DNA from 2 places in the Anaerobacillus sp. QJM3NY_17 genome. Region 1 is predicted to be linked to the other one. Evidence: riboswitches for the same ligand, from Rfam matches in the RefSeq annotation. Region 1 holds a riboswitch; the other holds the start of a gene.
The links. A riboswitch is a leader RNA that binds a small molecule or an ion and turns the genes downstream of it on or off. The one in region 1 is predicted to bind FMN.
Positions count from the first base shown of each region.

Region 2: linked by a shared signal. The riboswitch ahead of AC0VYV_RS03820 (ECF transporter S component) and the one ahead of ribD (bifunctional diaminohydroxyphosphoribosylaminopyrimidine deaminase/5-amino-6-(5-phosphoribosylamino)uracil reductase RibD) in region 1 are both predicted to bind FMN.

Region 1 covers NZ_CM149685.1:2,539,881-2,544,831, forward strand. Annotated here, with positions in the region: gene AC0VYV_RS13330 (bifunctional 3,4-dihydroxy-2-butanone-4-phosphate synthase/GTP cyclohydrolase II) at 1-1,096, opposite strand, end outside; gene ribE (riboflavin synthase) at 1,123-1,779, opposite strand; gene ribD (bifunctional diaminohydroxyphosphoribosylaminopyrimidine deaminase/5-amino-6-(5-phosphoribosylamino)uracil reductase RibD) at 1,779-2,861, opposite strand; FMN riboswitch at 3,004-3,149, opposite strand; gene AC0VYV_RS13345 (peptidylprolyl isomerase) at 3,172-3,609, opposite strand; gene lysA (diaminopimelate decarboxylase) at 3,702-4,951, opposite strand, start outside.
Region 2 covers NZ_CM149685.1:694,438-699,388, reverse strand. Annotated here, with positions in the region: gene spoIIP (stage II sporulation protein P) at 1-894, opposite strand, end outside; gene AC0VYV_RS03825 (c-type cytochrome) at 1,127-1,453, shown strand; FMN riboswitch at 1,623-1,760, shown strand; gene AC0VYV_RS03820 (ECF transporter S component) at 1,905-2,486, shown strand; gene AC0VYV_RS03815 (amidase family protein) at 2,628-4,103, shown strand; gene AC0VYV_RS03810 (peptide ABC transporter substrate-binding protein) at 4,190-4,951, opposite strand, start outside.

The DNA of each region.
Region 1 (4,951 bases):
CTTCAAGACCATAACCTGTTAATCCAGCTATTTTACGAGGATTGTTTGTCAGAAGGTTCATTTTAGAAACACCAAGGTCTCTCAAAATCTGTGCCCCTATTCCATAATCCCTTAAATCAGGCTTAAATCCAAGCTTCTCATTCGCTTCAACTGTGTCGTAGCCCTGTTCTTGCAGTTTATAGGCTTTCATTTTATTAAGAAGCCCGATACCTCTTCCTTCCTGGCGCATATACAAAAGCACTCCATGACCTTCCTCTTCAATTTGTGCCAATGCAGCATGTAGTTGTGGACCACAGTCACATCGAAAAGATCCAAACACATCACCAGTTAAGCATTCAGAGTGAACTCGCACAAGAGTTGGTTGATCTGGTAAGATTTCTCCTTTAATCAAAGCTACGTGCTCTTTCTGATCAAGAATGTTCGAATACCCTACCGCTCTAAAAGAACCAAACTCAGTCGGAAGTTCTATTTCTACTTCTTTTCGAACAAGAACATCTTTACGGTTACGATATTGGATCAGATCTTTAATCGTAATCATTTTCAAATCATACTCTTCAGCAATTTCCTTTAGATCAGGAACGCGCGCCATTTCACCGTCTTCTTTCATAATTTCACAAATAACACCAGCCGGGGCAGAGCCAGAAAGTCGTGCCAAATCGACTGCCGCTTCCGTATGACCTGCTCTTCTAAGGACCCCTCCATCCTTAGCAATCAATGGGAAAATATGACCTGGTCGATTAAAGTCTGAAGGTTTAGCATCCGGGTTAATTAAGTATTGAATTGTAGATGCTCTTTCAGCTGCCGAAATTCCTGTAGTTGTACTTTTGTGGTCGACACTCACTGTAAACGCTGTACCATGAGAATCTGTGTTATGATCTACCATTGGACTCAACTTCAGTTCATTTGCACGCTCTTCCGTAATCGGCGTGCAAACAAGGCCTCTTCCTTTTGTAATCATGAAATTGATTGTTTCAGGTGTGACTTTATCGGCTAAAGCGATAAAATCCCCTTCATTCTCCCTGTCTTCATCATCACAAACGATCACCACCCGGCCTTGCATTAAATCATAAATCGCTTCTTCTATTGTATGGAACATATACGATGACCCTCCTGATAGTACCATTATTTAAATCCATGATCTTCAAAAAACTGACTCCCAAGTGAAGCAGTAGGTTCGGGTTTTGAACCGCTTCTTTGCTCCAAGTACTTCATAATGTATTTACCAAGCATATCGCATTCTATATTCACTGTATCTCCCACTCTTTTTCTCCCAAGCACCGTTTCCTCTACGGTATGGGGAATAAGAGATATAGTAAGAGAGTGCTCCCCTATTCCAAAGACCGTAAGACTAGTACCATCAACAGAAACTGAGCCTTTTTCAACAAAGTAAATTAAAAGGTTTCGCGGAATCGAGATGTCATAATAAACAGCATTATCGATTTGTTCTACACGAGTAATTTTCCCCACACCATCAACATGTCCAGAAACAAAATGACCACCAAAGCGTCCATTTGCGGACATAGCTCTCTCAAGATTCACCGATGAGTTTGGCCCTAGCTGACGAAGACTGCTTGCACGAAATGTTTCAGGCATAATATCTACGGTAAAAGAAGAGTCTGTATACGTCGTAACAGTTAAGCACACGCCGTTTATCGAAATGCTATCTCCTAAATGAACGTCTTTTAAAATAGTCGACGCCGCAATTTGCATTGCAATGGATTCTCCTGATTGTTGAACACTTTCAACTCTTCCGATTTCTTCCACAATACCTGTAAACATTAAGAAAGCCTCCTTGATGAAATAATTCGAATATCATTTCCAATTTGTTCTACGCTATCCACTTGTAAATCGATCGCTTCATTCATCGTTTTAAAACCTGCACCTCCGAAAGCCGTAGGAGATTGACTCCCACCAATTAGCTTCGGCGCAATGTATGTAATAACTTGTTGAAAAGAGCGTGATTCAAGAAAGCTACCGTGTATTTCTGAACCACCTTCAACAAATACTGATGTAATTTCTCGTTCCCCTAAAAGGTCAAGAACTTTATCCATTGGGAGCAGTGGATCTGTGACAGCGATGATTTGGACATGTTTTGGGAAAGATCGCTTATTTTTTAGCGCAGCTCGTTTTGTTGTAATGATCCATGTTTCTGCATTCTCATCACTTATTACTTTAGCGTCAGAAGGCATCCTCAATTGACGATCTAACACGATTCTAATCGGCGATAGCCCTTCACCGAAACGAGTCGTTAGTGATGGGTCATCAGAGAGGACGGTTCCAATACCTACAAGAATGGCATCATGTTGATGACGATAGGCATGAACATCTTTTCTCGAGTCTTCCCCCGTAATCCATTTACTATCACCTGAATGAGTTGCTATTTTGCCATCAAGCGTTGTAGCAGCTTTCAACGTTACAAATGGTCTTTTTTGTGTAATGTAATGGAAAAACATCCGGTTTAGCTGTAAGGCTTCTTCTTCCATAAGCCCAATATGGACAGCTATGCCTGCTTTCTTTAGTTTAGTCACACCATTTCCTGCGACCAGGGGATTCGGATCTTGACTTGCAATAAATACCTCTTTGACTCCTGCTTGAATTAAAGCATCAGCACAAGGAGGCGTCTTTCCATGATGACTACATGGCTCTAGTGTCACATAGGCAGTACTCCCACTTGCTCGATTGCCCGCCATCTTGAGTGCTTGAATTTCGGCATGGCCTTCTCCAGCCTTTAAATGAGCTCCCATCCCTACGATACGCCCACTATTAACAATGACAGCTCCTACGGAGGGATTCGGACGCGTTTGACCTATCGTACTTCTAGCTAAATCGATCGCTGTTTTCATAAAATCCGTATGATTCATCGTATTTACTCCTGTTCCACTCTCCATTATTGGTTGAGAAGGAGAACAAAAAAAGCCTCCCAAAACACAGCTGTCCCGGGAGGCAAAAGTATATGCCAAATAAGCCTTTTGAATCTATGATTCAAAAGGAAATTGGTCACTTTTATTCCTTCTCCCATCCAGACTATACTGTCGGTTCTGGTTTCTCACCAGATCCACCGTTTGCTTACGCAACCGGGTCACGGACTTAGCTAGCATAAGCTAGTCATCACCGCCGGTTGGGATTTTCACCCGACCCCGAAGGAAAGTATTAAGTTTTTAAGAGTCTGATCTATTCTTCGTCCCAGACTTTTACTTCTTTCATTACGTCACCCTGTTTAACGCGAAGGACCGTATCCATTCCTTCTGTTACTTGACCAAAAACGGTATGAACGCCGTCTAGATGAGGCTGAGGTTCATGAACTAGGAAAAACTGACTGCCGCCCGTGTTTTTACCAGCATGTGCCATAGACAATGAGCCTGCTACGTGCTTATGAGGGTTACCTTCTGTTTCACAGTCAATTGTATATCCTGGTCCACCCATTCCAGAACCTGTAGGATCTCCACCTTGAGCAACAAAACCAGGGATTACACGGTGAAAATTCACACCGTTGTAGAAACCTTCATTTGCAAGCTTCTCAAAGTTAGCAACAGTGTTAGGTGCTGCTTCTGGATAAAATTCAATTTCAATAACTTCTCCATTTTCAAATGCAATTGTTCCTTTTTTCATAAATAAATCCTCCTGCACTAACAATTTTCTTAAAAGCTCTTTCATTATAGCACAGACTGAAGCTGTTCCATATCATTTATGCTTTTCAACTATTATTTTGATATAATCGCTTGTTTTAATGGCAAATCATGTCGAACTAAATCCTCGTATGACTCTCTCTCAACAACAAGGTTGGCCTCACCATTTTCAACAAAGACAACAGCTGGTCTTGGTAATCTATTGTAGTTATTTGCCATGGAATAACCATATGCCCCCGTTGAAAAAACAGCCATCGTATCACCAGCAATCGCTCGCTGTAACTGGCAATCCCAAATTAACATATCACCTGATTCACAACACTTTCCTGCTACAGAGTATAGGTGGTCTTTTGCTTCATTCATTCGATTTGCTATTGTGGCTTCATATTTTGCCTGATAGAGAGCAGGGCGTAAATTATCCGTCATCCCTCCATCTACAGCGAGGTAATGTCGCAACTCTGGAACATTTTTGTGTGAACCAACCGTATATAACGTCATTCCAGCTTCTCCTACTAGTGAACGACCAGGTTCAATCCAGATCTCAGGCATGTTCATTTGCCCTGTTACCTGATTTCTGATTGTTTCAATCATAGCTTCGATGTAGTTCCCTACTGGTAATGGGTGATCTTCACTCGTATATCGGATTCCAAATCCTCCACCAAGGTTAAGGACTTCAGGCTCAAAACCATAGGCATCATACCATGTTGTAAGATAGCTATAAATCTTTTCAATAGCCATTACAAAACCATTTGTTTCAAAAATTTGTGAGCCTATATGACAATGAAGTCCAAGAAGATGAACAGCACTCATTTTTGTTACATCCAATATCGCGCGTTCTACCTGACCACTCTGTAAATCAAAACCAAATTTAGAATCTTCTTGGCCTGTTAAAATATAATCATGCGTATGTGCTTCAATACCTGGTGTTATACGCAACAGCACATTAGCTTTCACATTTTTTTCTTCTGCAATTTGCTCAAGGAGAGATAATTCGTAAAAATTATCAACAACGAAGCAACCTATTTCTGCATCAAGCGCCATTCTAATTTCAGATTCACTTTTGTTATTTCCATGAAAATGAATACGCTCAACGGGGAAACCTGCCTTCAAAGCAGTATAAAGCTCTCCACCGGATACAACATCCAAACTTAATCCTTCTTCTTCTGCAAGTTGGATCATTGCCATACATGAAAAGGCCTTACTAGCATAAGCTACTTGATAGTTTACATTCTCACGTTCAAAGGCACTTCGAAACGCCCTTGCTTTGTCTCGAATCATAGCCACATCATAAACATATAACGCAGTGCCAAATTTTTTTCCTAATT
Region 2 (4,951 bases), 1.8 Mb from region 1:
AAAGACCGTACGAGCATATTCCTCATTGTTAATTGTCACTGTCGTATCTTTTTCTCTTAAGGAGTCTCGATGAATATCAATAAACAAATTAAAATCATCATTTCCTGCCACAGCCGATTGTACGATTGTTCTAGACACATCATATGCTTTACCGTGTTCCCAACCTTTTTCATTTAAAAGTGCGCCTATATTTGAATCATCTACTTTTGCTCCAATCCCTCTCTCAGCCAGTTCTTCTCCGAGCATCTTACCAACTAACGTAATATTCGTTTTTCCATCATTTGCAAGATTTGCATTTTTGTTGCCTTCAAGTCCTAGTAATGGCAGATATGATTCATAACTATGAGAGTGATAAATAAAAGCTACTTTTCGGCCATTTGTTGTTTGAAGAGGAGGTGTTACTTGATCCTTGGAATCATTTATCTGTAATTTTTCAGTTGGAACTTCACGTTCTTTTAACAATTCATCTAATGCAGGAGTTGATTCAATAGGGAGATTAGTGAAATTCGTCCCTTCACCGGCTACGTGGATTTTAGCATCATATAATGCAAACCCTGGTAGCTCCCCACCCAAAAGACTACGTATATCCCCGGGTTTCACACTCGTAATAAACTGAAAGGCAACTAAGGACAGCGCTGGCGGCTCACTTTCCTCTGGTAGTACTTGAGTCAAGTAATGGTTTTCCGTCCCCATTCCATAAACGAGAGCTTCAGTCGAGAAACTTGTAATCCAATCATGTAACACAGAAGAGGAGAGTTGATACTTCGTTTCTGATGAGGAAATCATTCCTGCTACAATAAACAGGAGAATAAGTCCTACAATTGAAAAGAAAGAAACAAACCTAATTTGTCTACTGCTTGTATCACTAAACAGCATGCGTGAGCTGCTCTTCATTTCCTGTCCCCCCGCTCCTTAAACGTCATACTCTATGTCTATGAATCCGCACCCCAAAATAGAAGATTTTTTCACTAGTGATCATAGAAACGCATACATAATTCAGGAAGAAATAAGCAAAATATATTTGATAATTGAATGTTTGAAAAGTATGATAAAGATGAGGATACAGGAGGTGAACAGAATGGGAAAATCATCCGCATATATTACTGCAATAATTTTGTTCCTAGTTATGGTTGTAGGCTTTACATACTGGCTATCCACAACCGAAGAACATGCTGGTGGAAATGAAGCCGGCCATAGTGAACAGTCTGAAGAAGGCGGTGGAGATTCAGCTGGAGGAGAAGCCGAGAAAATCTTCTCTCAAAACTGCGCGTCATGTCATGGTGAAAACCTTGGAGGCGGTGCTGGTCCTGCTCTTGAAGCAGTAGGTGGCAAGTATTCAAAAGATGAAATTCTAGAAATAATTAAGAATGGTAAAGGCGGCGGTATGCCTGCTGGTGTCATCCAAGGTGGAGACGCTGAAAAGGTCGCAACGTGGCTCTCTGAGAAAAAATAATAGCGCTTTATTTTAAGCTCTCCCTCTTCAAAGATGGAGAGCTTTTAAGTTTATGTCTCTGCTAGCCCCCCTAAAAAGAAAGCGTTATCACAAAATAGCATATGTTCAAGATGTTTTCATTGAGATATCGCTACTTTCGCTGTATAATGAACTTGTAAATATTATAACGAACTATCTTCGGGGCAGGGTGTAATTCCCGACCGGCGGTGAAGGATAAGTAATTCCTCAAGCCCGCGAGCCTGTAATTTGGGCAGGATCTGGTGTGATTCCAGAGCCGACAGTATAGTCTGGATGGGAGAAGATGGTGGAGTAGTAAGCTTTCTTTGAATTATAACAGAAGCTTGCTTATTTCCCCATGCCGTAACCATGAGCCCCATACTCATGGTTTTTTGTGTGCACTGGGGCCACATCTCCTTTTTCGGTGGTTCGAAAAAAAGGGAGCAATGTCAAAATGAAAAGTGTTTCAAAAACGCAACGTATGATTGTCGTTGCGATGTTCAGCAGTATTTCTTACTTGTTAATGCTTTTAGATTTTCCACTGCCTGGATTTCCTGTTTTTCTACAAATAGACTTCAGTGAAATTCCAGCACTATTTGTTGCCATTCTGTATGGTCCAGTTGCTGGGATACTTGTAGAAGCGATTAAGAATTTCATTCACTTTGGAATTCAAGGAAGCTTCACCGGAGTACCAATTGGTCAAATATCAAACTTCATTGCAGGAGTTTTCTTGATCGTACCAACTTCTTTAATCTTCCGTAAATTTAATCAAACTCAGAAAGGGTTAGCACTGGGATTGACGCTCGGAACGATTCTAATGTCGGCAGTGATGGGACTGTTGAACTATTTAATTATTCTTCCAGCATATACGTGGTTTATGGGCTTTGAAGAAATGTCTTCATCAGCTCGTCAGGCTCTCGTATTAACAGGAATTACACCATTCAACCTTGTAAAAGGCGCTATTATAGCAAGTATATTCGTTGCCTTCTTTATAAAATTAAAACCTTGGTTTGCTCGTCAAACGAGAGTTGCATAAATATCAAAACCCGAATCTTACAAAGAGATTCGGGTTTTTTATGTGAATTGAAAACGAACGCTCAAGAACTGACTATTGCAAAAGGATTTTACCAATTTTTGTTGAAATAGTTACAAAAAGGATTCTCATGGGGGATACTATATGCTGTCATTAGAATGGTTAGAAAAATCAACGATCCTTGATCTTCAGCAAGCAATGTTAGAAGACAACCTTACTTCTCTCCAGCTCGTACAGTACTATCTTGAACAAATCGCAAATTATAATCCACGAGTAAACGCTATACTAGAAATCAATCCTGACGCCCTTTTTATTGCAGAATCTCTTGATCGTGAACGCAAACAAAATGGACCCAGAAGTCCATTACACGGAATCCCAATCCTGCTCAAAGATAACATCAACACCGATGACCACATGCATACAAGTGCAGGTTCTATGGCATTAGCTTCTTCTTATGGCAAAAATGACGCTTTTCTAGTAAAAAATCTTCGCCACGCTGGTGCTGTGATTCTCGGGAAAACCAATATGACCGAATGGGCTAATTTCATGAGTGAAACAATGCCTAATGGATTTAGTTCAAGAGGCGGTCAAGTCTTTAATCCCTATGGGCCTGGAACACTTGACGTCGGAGGATCGAGCTCTGGTTCTGCTGTAGCTGTTGCCTGTCATTTCGCTACGGCTGCTGTAGGAACAGAAACAAATGGCTCTATTCTTAGCCCATCAAGCTCTAATGCTGGTGTTGGTATAAAACCAACCGTGGGATCTATTAGCCGGACTGGAATTATTCCTATTTCTTATTCACAGGATACCGCTGGCCCAATGACACGCAATGTCACTGATGCTGCAATCCTTCTCGGTGTGTTATCAGGAAAGGATTCACAAGATCAAGCGACGCATTTTGTACCTGAGTACCATGATTATACGCCATATCTCTTCCCTACATTACTTGAGAATTTAAGAATAGGTGTCGTTAAAAAAGGCTATTATGATGCGATGCATCAGGAAGAACAAGAACAATTGGCTAAAGCCATGGAAGATCTTAAAACGATAGGTTGCTCTATTGTAGAAGTGAAAGAAATAAGTCCATATCAGGAAGCGTTAGAGAGAGACTACCAGGTCCTTCTCCACGAATTCAAATCAGGGGTGAACAGCTACCTTGCTAAGGAAACAACCTCTTCTGTTCCACTAGATCTATCAACAATTATTGATTACTATAACCAAAATCAGTCGACTTCTCTGCCATTTGGTCAATCGCTTCTTATCGAATCAAACCAAACGCAAGGAACATTATTTGATCCATCCTATCTTAAAAGTCGACTCCAAGATTTCAAATACGCAAAGGATGAAGGTATTGATCAACTTATGGAAAGAGAAGATCTAGATTTATTACTATTCGCAGGCTCTTACGGTTCAACACTTCCCGCAAAAGCAGGTTACCCTTCTATAACCGTACCAGCTGGTTTCACTTCTAATAACAAACCTTTTGGCATCACTCTGACTGGTAAAGCATTTAGTGAACCACAGCTTATTAAACTTGCTTACGTCTTCGAACAGCATACACATCATCGAAGATTGCCGCATTTGTTTATCAATAACCAGACGACACATGAGACAAGATGACAATCATTTATTAAAGAGCCATGATCAAACTTTTCCTTTTCACACCAAATAAAAAGCGTGAGCCTCTCGGCTCGCGCTTTTTAGGATTACTTCTCGATTGTTACCCATTTAAGAGAAGAATCAGCACCAAACTTGTGGATGTGGTAGTTTTTCACGTAGTCTTTCATGATAATAGCGGAACCACCTTGATAAGTTGGTAAGATCGCTGTATCTTCTTCGATTAGAATACGCTCAGCTTCTTGCATCATTTCCCAGCGCTTCTGCTCATCCGTTTCAGTTTTTGCATCTGAAACTAGCTTGTCATACTCTTCGTTAGAATAATCCATGCGGTTATAAGCGCCGTCTGTTTCAAACATGTAAATGTAAGTCATTGGATCTGGATAGTCTGGTCCCCAACCACCAGTTGAGATATCAAAGTCTCCTGCATCTTCAAGATCAAGGAACTGCTTCCAAGGCTGTTTGTTAATTGTAATTGTAAGACCGTCTAACTTAGACTCAAACTGATCTTTCGCATACTCTGCAATTTTGGATGCAAGGTCACTATCAGTTGTAAGGAATTCAAGTTCAACTTTGTCAGTACCTAGAGCTTCTAGCCCCTTCTTCCAGTACTCAGCAGCATCGTCTGCTGTTTGATCTGCAAGATAGCCGTCTGGAGCTGGTGCACGGAAATCTTCATCGTTAAAGAATAGGAATTCTTTTGGTACAAGATAGCGAGCAGCTACTGAACCATTGTTAAGCAATACATTTACTAGACCGTCGCGATCATAAGAAAGGTATAGCGCTTTACGAATGTCATTGTTCGCAAGTGCTTCGTTCTTCTGGTTCATACGAAGGAAGTAAATAGTTGT